Regions from separate parts of the Nocardia sp. FBN12 genome, predicted to be linked through region 4. Evidence: riboswitches for the same ligand, from Rfam matches in the RefSeq annotation. Region 4 holds a riboswitch; each other region holds the start of a gene.
What was found. Region 4 has a riboswitch for S-adenosylmethionine ahead of ACWZHB_RS26505 (rhodanese-like domain-containing protein). Riboswitches for the same ligand answer to the same signal wherever they lie in the genome.
Positions count from the first base shown of each region.

Region 1: it holds a riboswitch for S-adenosylmethionine, as region 4 does, so the genes downstream of both, ACWZHB_RS04590 (amino acid ABC transporter permease) here and ACWZHB_RS26505 (rhodanese-like domain-containing protein) in region 4, are expected to answer to the same signal.
Region 2: it holds a riboswitch for S-adenosylmethionine, as region 4 does, so the genes downstream of both, ACWZHB_RS33390 (bifunctional o-acetylhomoserine/o-acetylserine sulfhydrylase) here and ACWZHB_RS26505 (rhodanese-like domain-containing protein) in region 4, are expected to answer to the same signal.
Region 3: it holds a riboswitch for S-adenosylmethionine, as region 4 does, so the genes downstream of both, ACWZHB_RS30155 (aminotransferase class V-fold PLP-dependent enzyme) here and ACWZHB_RS26505 (rhodanese-like domain-containing protein) in region 4, are expected to answer to the same signal.

Region 1 is NZ_CM132926.1:904,189-906,382, reverse strand. Features, by position in the region: SAM riboswitch class I at 776-870, shown strand; gene ACWZHB_RS04590 (amino acid ABC transporter permease) at 1,028-2,008, shown strand; gene ACWZHB_RS04585 (amino acid ABC transporter ATP-binding protein) at 2,005-2,194, shown strand, end outside.
Region 2 is NZ_CM132926.1:7,111,502-7,113,695, reverse strand. Features, by position in the region: gene ACWZHB_RS33395 (NADP-dependent isocitrate dehydrogenase) at 1-341, opposite strand, end outside; SAM riboswitch class IV at 768-878, shown strand; gene ACWZHB_RS33390 (bifunctional o-acetylhomoserine/o-acetylserine sulfhydrylase) at 961-2,194, shown strand, end outside.
Region 3 is NZ_CM132926.1:6,406,592-6,408,785, forward strand. Features, by position in the region: gene ACWZHB_RS30150 (AAA family ATPase) at 1-917, opposite strand, end outside; SAM riboswitch class IV at 1,236-1,350, shown strand; gene ACWZHB_RS30155 (aminotransferase class V-fold PLP-dependent enzyme) at 1,392-2,194, shown strand, end outside.
Region 4 is NZ_CM132926.1:5,613,929-5,616,122, reverse strand. Features, by position in the region: gene ACWZHB_RS26515 (FAD-dependent oxidoreductase) at 1-175, opposite strand, end outside; gene ACWZHB_RS26510 (Rv0361 family membrane protein) at 366-824, shown strand; SAM riboswitch class IV at 870-989, shown strand; gene ACWZHB_RS26505 (rhodanese-like domain-containing protein) at 1,007-1,423, shown strand; gene ACWZHB_RS26500 (O-succinylhomoserine sulfhydrylase) at 1,434-2,194, shown strand, end outside.

The DNA of each region.
Region 1 (2,194 bases), 2.7 Mb from region 4:
GCGGAACCATCGCGCGCACGATGTCCGCGATCGGCCCCATCGACGCCATACCGCCCCGCCCGGTACTGATATTGAGCCAGGCCACCTGCATACCCGAGGTTTTCGTCGCGGCGGTGTCGGGAGCCAGACCGTAGGGCAGGAAGGTGAACAGGGTCTGGCCCGATTTCACGGCGGACAGGTCAAGACCGGGGATCGGGAGCGTGTTCGCCGGCCACGGGCCCGGCACCGCGCCCGCGACCGCTGGGACCAGGCCCGCACCGTCGCCGGTGCAGTTCGCGGCCACCGTGGGGTAGAGGAACGGCTGGATACCCATCGCTTTCAGCGTCTCGACGACAGTTTGATAGGCGCCGAGTAGATCACCGGCACCCGCGGCGGGCGTGGAGTTCGGTGCGTCCCGGGTGACGGCGGGCGTCACCGGGGCGGCCGGTTCCGCGACGGCCGGGGACACGGCCAGCACCAGCGCGGCGGCGCAGGCCGTCAGCGAGGTCAGTGTGGTGGAACGGCGCGGCATGATCACGACGTACTCCTCATCGACGCAGAGAAGGCCGACGCTACCGCGCGCAGCGGGTGAATCCGGGCAGGTGAAGTAACCGGCCGTTCGGCGCGTCGCAATTCTGCGGCTAACCCCACCGCAGCTCAGTGACCTCGCCGAACCGGGGCAATTGTGCCCACATCCATACCCGGTTCCAAGCTCTGCGCTCACGCTGATTTCTACCGTTGCCGCCACGGCATCTGTGCCACATGCTGATTCAGCTCGGGACGCAACGCCGGAGCACAACCATCCAGAGCGACCGAGAGACCTGGCTCTACGACGTCGCAGCAACCCGCCCTGTTCGAGGGTGTGGGTGCTTCTGCCGGGTTCGATGGAGGAGATTGCCGTGCTGACCGTGGGATACCGCCGCCGCCATATCGACCAGTGCCGAGTGACCGCGATTGCCTGTCCGGCCTGAGTGCCGCCAGCTCGCGAACCCGTAACTGGCCGGGTGGAGGTCACTGTGCCTCGTTCCACTGTTCCCGAAGGACTCCTATGACCGCGTCCGCCGTCTCCGGCGCCGAGACCGCACCGCCGGGCGACGCGCCGCCCGCCGCACCGGAATCCGCCGACGATCTTCCGCGGATCGCCGGCTCGTGGCACCCGTGGCGGTGGGTCGTCGCCGCGATCGCGCTGCTGCTGGTGGCCCAGTTCGCGCACGGTCTGATCACCAATCCGGGCTGGGACTGGGGCACATTCGCCCAGTACTTCACCGCGAAGTCCGTGCTGGCCGCCCTCCGGGTGACCATCGAGCTGACCCTGTGGGGCACCGTCCTCGGTTTCGCCATCGGCACCCTGCTGGCGATCGGGCGGGTGTCGAACAATCCGGTGCTGCGGGTGATCGCCTGGACCTACGTCTGGGCGTTCCGTTCGATCCCGCTGATCGTGCAGCTGCTGTTCTGGTTCAACATCGCGTACCTGTATCCCCGGCTGTCCGTGGGCATTCCGTTCGGGCCCGGGTTCTTCGATTTCGAGGTGAACGGCGTCATCAGCGGCTTCACCGCGGCGGTGATCGGCCTGGCCCTGCATCAGGCGGCGTACTCGGCCGAACTGATCCGGGCCGGTCTGCTCGCCGTCGACGCGGGCCAGCTGGAAGCGGCTGCCGCGCTGGGGATTCCGCGCTGGCGGCAGTTCCGCACGATCGTGTTGCCGCAGGCGATGCGCACGATCGCGCCCAACGCGGCCAACGAGGTGATCAGCCTGTTCAAGGGCACCTCGATCGTGTCGGTGATGGCGATCGCCGAGCTGTTCTACCAGGTGCAGGTGATCTTCGGCCGCAACGGCCGGGTGGTGCCGCTGCTGATGGTGGCCACGGCCTGGTACATCGTGCTCACCACCGCGTTGACGATCGTCCAGTTCTACATCGAACGGCACTACGCCAAGGGCGCCCAGCGTGAGCTACCGCCGACGCCGTGGCAGCGGGTACGCGCCAAGGTCACCGAGATCGCCGCCGCACCCCGAGGAGCCACCCGATGACCGCCGCGGTGCAGGCACGAGGAATTCGCAAGTCCTACAACGGCACCGAGGTGTTGCGTGGGATCGACTTGGCGGTGCGCACCGGCGAGGTCGTCGCGCTGATCGGCCCGTCCGGGTCGGGCAAGTCCACGCTGCTGCGGGTGCTCAACCACCTCGAGGCGCAGGACGCGGGCACCGTGCACGTCG
Region 2 (2,194 bases), 1.5 Mb from region 4:
ATGATGATCGGCGCGCGGAAGATGGTGCCACCCAGAATGTTTCGGATGGTGCCGTTGGGCGAGCGCCACATTTTCTTGAGGCCGAACTCTTTCACCCGCGCTTCGTCGGGGGTGATGGTGGCGCACTTGACGCCCACGCCGTACTTCTTGATGGCATTGGCCGCGTCGACGGTGACCTGGTCGTCAGTCTTGTCGCGGTACTCGATGCCGAGGTCGTAGTACTCGAGGTTCACGTCGAGATAGGGATGGATCAGCTTGTCCTTGATGAACTGCCAGATGATCCGGGTCATCTCGTCGCCGTCGAGTTCTACAACGGTGCCTTCAACCTTGATCTTGGACATGGATCTTCGTGTCCTCCTCGGTGGGTGCCCTTATTGCACGGCTAGGCGAACACGCTTGTGAGCGGACCCCAGCAGTTCCAACAGACAACGTATATGCCCCGCGTTGTCTGCGGGACGTGTGGTGCAAACAAGACGAGCGTACTGCTGTCCCCCACCTCACCGCGACGGGAGGCCCCACTGTGCGGGACGGCGCGAAGCCACCCCGCCCCGACCGCCCTTCGGTACCCGATCGGGCCCTGACCGGCTACTGAACGGTAACAACCGGGCCCGCGTGGTGACGCGCGCCCGGTCAGCCTGCGATCGGCACCGCGGCGGCGAGGCATCAGCTCGTGCCCGAATGTTCGAACACCGTCGAACGAGTGATCTTCAGCCGAAATGCGGGGGAAGTTTCCGCCTGCGGGAGATGTCCGGTTAACATGACGGCAAGGTCATGAGTACCAGCGCCAAGCCCCGGCTCGCTGGTCGGCAACCCTCCAGCTGCGGTGGGGTGCTCCGGGTGATGACCGGGCTCTCGAAAGTCGAGAGCAAGCGCGCATTGCAGGAGGCCCCCATGTGTTGTTGCCAGTCGATCCGACCCAATTGACGAGATCCCCCGGCTGACACCCATTTGGAGCACGACATGACCGACTCATCCCTGCCCGAGAACTGGTCCTTCGAGACCAAGCAGATCCACTCCGGCCAGGCACCCGACGCCGCCACCGGCGCGCGCGCACTGCCGATCTACCAGACCACCTCGTACGCGTTCCGCGACACCGAGCACGCCGCCGCGCTGTTCGGTCTCGCCGAGCCGGGCAACATCTACACCCGGATCATGAACCCCACCCAAGACGCGGTGGAGCAGCGCGTGGCCGCGCTGGAAGGTGGCGTCGCGGCGCTGCTGGTGGCCTCCGGCCAGGCCGCGGAGACCTACGCGATCCTGAACCTGGCGGGCGCGGGCGACCACATCGTGTCCAGCCCGCACCTCTACGGCGGCACCTACAACCTCTTCCACTACTCGCTGCCCAAGCTGGGGATCACGGTCTCGTTCGTCGAGGATCCCGATGATCTCGCGCAGTGGGAAGCCGCGATCCAGCCGAACACCAAGGCGTTCTACGGCGAGACCATCGCCAACCCGAGCAGCGCGGTGTTCGACATTCCCGGTATCGCCGGCATCGCGCACGCACACGGCCTTCCGCTGATCGTCGACAACACCGTCGCCACTCCCTACCTGATCCAGCCGCTGGCGCACGGCGCCGACATCGTCGTGCATTCGGCGACGAAGTACCTGGGCGGGCACGGTGCGGCCGTGGCGGGTGTCATCGTCGACGGCGGCACCTTCGACTGGACCGTGCGCGACGCCGATGGCAACGCGCGTTTCCCCGGCTTCACCGAGCCCGACCCCAGCTATCACGGTGCGGTGTTCGCCGATCTCGGCGCGCCCGCGTTCGCGTTGAAGGCGCGCGTGCAGTTGCTGCGCGATCTGGGCGCGGCGGTCTCGCCGTTCAACGCCTTTCTCATCGCCCAAGGCATCGAGACGCTGAGCTTGCGGGTCGAACGGCATGTCAGCAATGCCGAGACGGTCGCGAAGTTCGTCGCCGAGCAGCCGGGCGTCGACGCCGTGTTCTACGCGGGCCTCGAGTCCTCGCCCTGGCACGCGCGGGCCAAGGAGCTGGCCCCGAGGGGCGCTGGCGCGATCGTGGCGTTCGAGCTGGCGGGTGGTGTCGATGCGGGCAAGAAGTTCGTGGACGCGCTCAGCCTGCACAGCCATGTAGCTAACATCGGTGATGTGCGTTCTCTCGTGATTCACCCGGCGTCGACCACGCACTCGCAGTTGACGCCCGAAGAGCAGCTGGCGGCCGGTGTCACTCCCGGCC
Region 3 (2,194 bases), 790 kb from region 4:
AGCATGGTCCGTTCTATGTCGTTGAACGACAAGCCTTTCGACGCGAGCGCCACCGCGTCCACCGCGCCGTCGGGCAGTGGTTGCCCGGCGAACCGGCGGATCGCCTCGCAGCGTTGCTCGGCCTCGGGCAGTGCGAACTCCACGCTCACGTCGAAGCGTCGCCACACGGCCGGGTCGAGCAGGTCGGCGTGGTTGGTCGCGCCGATGACGAGGCCACCGCCGGTCGGCCAGTCGTCGATCTGTTGCAGTAGCACCGTCACCAGGCGTTTCAGTTCGCCCACGTCGCGGTCGTCGTCGCGGCGTTTGGCGATGGCGTCGAGCTCGTCGAGCAGCAGCACGCACGGCCGCTGTTTGGCGTAATCGATGGCGTGGCGCAGGTTGGTGCCGGTCTTGCCGAGCAGGCTGCTCATGATGGTCGCCAGGTCGAGCACCACCAGCGGCAGCGACAGTTGGTGAGCCAGCCAGGCCGCGGCCATCGTCTTGCCGACGCCGGGCGGACCGACGAACAGCAGGCTGCTCGCCGGGGTGAGATCGGCGGCGGCCAGCCGGTCGGCCTGCTTGCGTTCGTCGACGATCTGGGTGAGCACGGCGTAGGTTTCGGCGGCCAGGATCGGCACTTCGGCGGTGGAGCCGGGCGCGATCACCCGCAGCAGCGGCAGCCGGCTGTCGCCGTCGACCGGAATCGGCGTATCCACTTCCGCGCGTAGGGGATTGGCGCGCGTGGGGTTCTGTCGCAGCAGCGCGATGAGCGCATCGGCGAGCTGAGGGCTGGCATGGCGGTGTCGCCGCGCGGCACGCCGCACGAACATCGCGACATCCTGTTCACGCCCGGCCAACGCCAATCTGGCCAGGTGGACGAATTCATCGGGCAGATCGGCGCTCACGTCCGCCGAAGTGGAGCTCAAGGCGTGTGACATGGTCTTCTTCCGATCGTATGCGTGGACTGTTTTCGCTTCACTCGATCGTACGGCGTCCATCATGGGCAAAGTTCACCCCTTGTGTACCGGTTTGACATCGGACCCCACCCGCAGCGCCACATTGATCTGCCGAGCCCTCAGCGCAGCAATTCCCTTCGTCGGATGCTAGTTCCGCCACGCCGGGTCATGGGCGATTCTTTTCGCTTCGGGCGTGCCCAGCGGGCGCTGGTGTGCAGTGTTCGAGGCGCTGGTGCGCAGTGCTGGCACTTTCGGCGCGGTGGTTGACATCGCCCGCGGTCGTCTGTCACTCTCGTTGCAGGTCACGAGTACCAGCGTTCAGCCCCGGCTTGCTGGTCGGCAACCCTCCTCCGCGGTGGGGTGCTCCGGGTGACGACCTGGCTGACGTCCGGATTGGGCGCGGCAAGCGCGGGCCAACTCTTGTGGAGCGGGTCCCTGAGCCGACGGGATTTCGTCATGACTGCTGTAATCGACCCCACCTGTGCCATCGCCGCTGTCACCGGCGCTGACCTGCAGGTTCCGCTCGTTCAAGGCGGTACCAGCTCCTACGCCAACTTCGACTACGCGGCAAGCGCGCCTGCGTTGAAGCAGGTCACCGACCGGATTTCGCAGTTGCTGCCGTTCTACGCCAGCGTGCATCGGGGCGCGGGGTACGCCTCGCGGATCTCCACCGAGTGCTACGAGGCTTCGCGGGGATCGGTCGCCCGGTTCCTCGATGCCGATGACGACCAGGTGGTGGTGTTCACGCGCAACACCACCGATTCGCTGAACCTGCTGGCCGGGTGCGTGCCGGGGGAGACCGTGGTGCTCGATATCGAGCATCACGCGAACTTTCTGCCGTGGACCGAGCACGGCCGTCGCGTCGTGCGGGCCGCCGCCACGGTCGAGGAGACGATTCAGCGTGTGGTCGCCGAGCTGTGCAGCAAGCCTGCCGCGCTGCTCGCGGTGACCGGAGCGTCCAACGTCACCGGTGAGGTGCTGCCGCTGGAACGGCTCGCACGCGTCGCTCACCTGTGTGGTGCGCGCATCCTCGTCGACGCCGCTCAGCTGGCTCCGCATCGCCGGATCTCCCTGCGCGAGACGGGGATCGACTACCTCGCGTTCTCCGGGCACAAGCTGTACGCGCCGTTCGGTTCGGGCGTGCTCGTCGGCCGGCGGGACTGGCTGGACCAGGGCGAGCCCTACCTTGCCGGTGGTGGTGCGGTGCGCGATGTCGGCGTGACAGAGGTCGAGTGGGCGTGCGCGCCCCAGCGGCACGA
Region 4 (2,194 bases):
GGTCGGGGGCGACGCCGTAGCGGATCAGGCCGAAGGGCGCGGGCATGCGCTCGTAGAGGTCGATGCTCACGTCGGCATCGGACTTCATCAACGCGTCGGCGGCGTAGATACCGGCCGGTCCCGCACCCACGATCGCAATGCGAAGTGGGCGAGTCGCTGCACTCTGTTCGGTCATCTTTACGCGCACCCTTTGGTCGAGAACTGATTTGACGGCGTCAACTTAGCTTAGGCTAAGTCGGACATCCGCTTACTGGCAGCTGATACCCCAGGCCATAGCAGGCCCCGATCAAGGCGATTCTAGCTGCGGCGTCGCGGCCACCCGGCGCGCGGTGTAGCTGCTCGCGCGGGTCTGTCAGGATTACAACATGAACGAGGAGCAAACAGGCTCGGACGACCAGCCCGTAGTGGTGGATCAGACCGACAAGCGTTCCATCGTCCCGTTCGTCGCGGCCGCGGTGATCGCGATCATCGTGCTCATCGGCATCGTGGCGGGCGGACTGCTCTCACCCGCTGAGAAAAATGTCACAGAGGCCGACCGTCTCGCGGCCGCCGTCACCAACTATATCGACGCGCGCTCGCGCAGCGAGCTCCGTCCGCCGGCGGGCGTGGCCTGCCCCGGCTTCAGCGAAGAGTCCTCCGGCCTCGGCGAACAGCTCGGCGGCCCGAAATCGGTTGTCACGATCGACGGCAAGGGTTTCGAGAACGCCACCGTGAACGGCGACCGCGCCAAAATCGACGCCGCGCTCGTGGTGAACGGGAACCCGGCGGCGAGCAACTGGAAACTGACCCGCGTGGACAGCGCGTGGCTGGTGTGCACCTTCTGAATCGTTTGACACGATGACCGGTGCCGAGGCAATCTCAGATCGCAAGGTCATGAGTGCCAGCATCAAGCCCCGGCTCGCTGGTCGGCAACCCTCCTCCGCGGTGGGGTGCTCCGGGTGACGACCTGGCCGTGTGTTCGGGGATTTCCGGCACGGCAAGAGCGGATTCACGCAGGAGGATCGACATGACTTACGCCGGCGACATCACCCCTGAGAAGGCGTGGGAGCTGCTCACCGAGCACCCCGGCGCCGTGCTGGTCGACGTGCGCACCGAAGGCGAGTGGGCACACATCGGCATTCCCGACACCAGCTCCATCGAACGCCCGGCCCATTTCATCGAATGGGTCGACGGCACCGGCACCCGCAACCCCGCGTTCGGCGTGCAGCTCGAGAAGGCACTCGCCGGTCGCCCGGACGACGCACCGGTCGTGTTCCTGTGTCGCTCCGGCCAGCGCTCCGCGCACGCGGCGAACCTGGCGACGGCGGCGGGCGTGGCACCGTCCTACAACGTGCTCGACGGTTTCGAAGGTGGTCCCGACGCGTTCGGTCAGCGCGGCAGCACCGGTTGGCGCGCTGTCGGCCTGCCGTGGCGTCAGGCTTAAGGAGAAAAGCATGATCACGGGTGGTTCGTTCGACAAGCCACTGCCCGAGGGCGTCGGTCCCGGCACGCTCGGCGTGCGTGGCGGCCTGCGCCGTTCCGGCTTCGACGAGACCTCCGAGGCGCTGTACCTGACCTCGGGTTTCGTCTACGAGAGCGCCGAAGCCGCCGAGGCCGCGTTCACCGGCGACGTCGAGCACTTCGTCTACTCCCGGTTCGGCAACCCGACCGTGGCGATGTTCGAGGAGCGCATCCGCCTGCTCGACGGCGCCGAAGCCGCCTTCGCGACCGCGTCCGGCATGTCGGCGGTGTTCACCGCGCTCGGTGCCCTGCTGAAGGCGGGCGACCGTCTCGTCGCCGCCCGCAGCCTGTTCGGATCCTGTTTCGTGGTCTGCAACGAGATCCTCCCGCGATGGGGCATCGAAACCGTCTTCGTCGACGGTGACGACCTCGACCAGTGGGAGCAGGCGCTGTCGGTCTCCACCCAGGCCGTCTTCTTCGAGACCCCCGCCAACCCGATGCAGACTCTCGTCGATGTCCGCAAGGTCACCGAGCTTGCCCATGCCGCGGGCGCGAAGGTGGTGCTGGACAACGTCTTCGCCACCCCCCTGCTCCAGCGCGGTTTCGAACTCGGCGCCGACGTGGTGGTCTACTCCGGCACCAAACACATCGACGGCCAGGGCCGCGTCCTCGGCGGCGCCATCCTCGGCGCACAGGACTACATCGACGGCCCCGTCAAAACCCTGATGCGCCACACGGGCCCGGCACTGAGCCC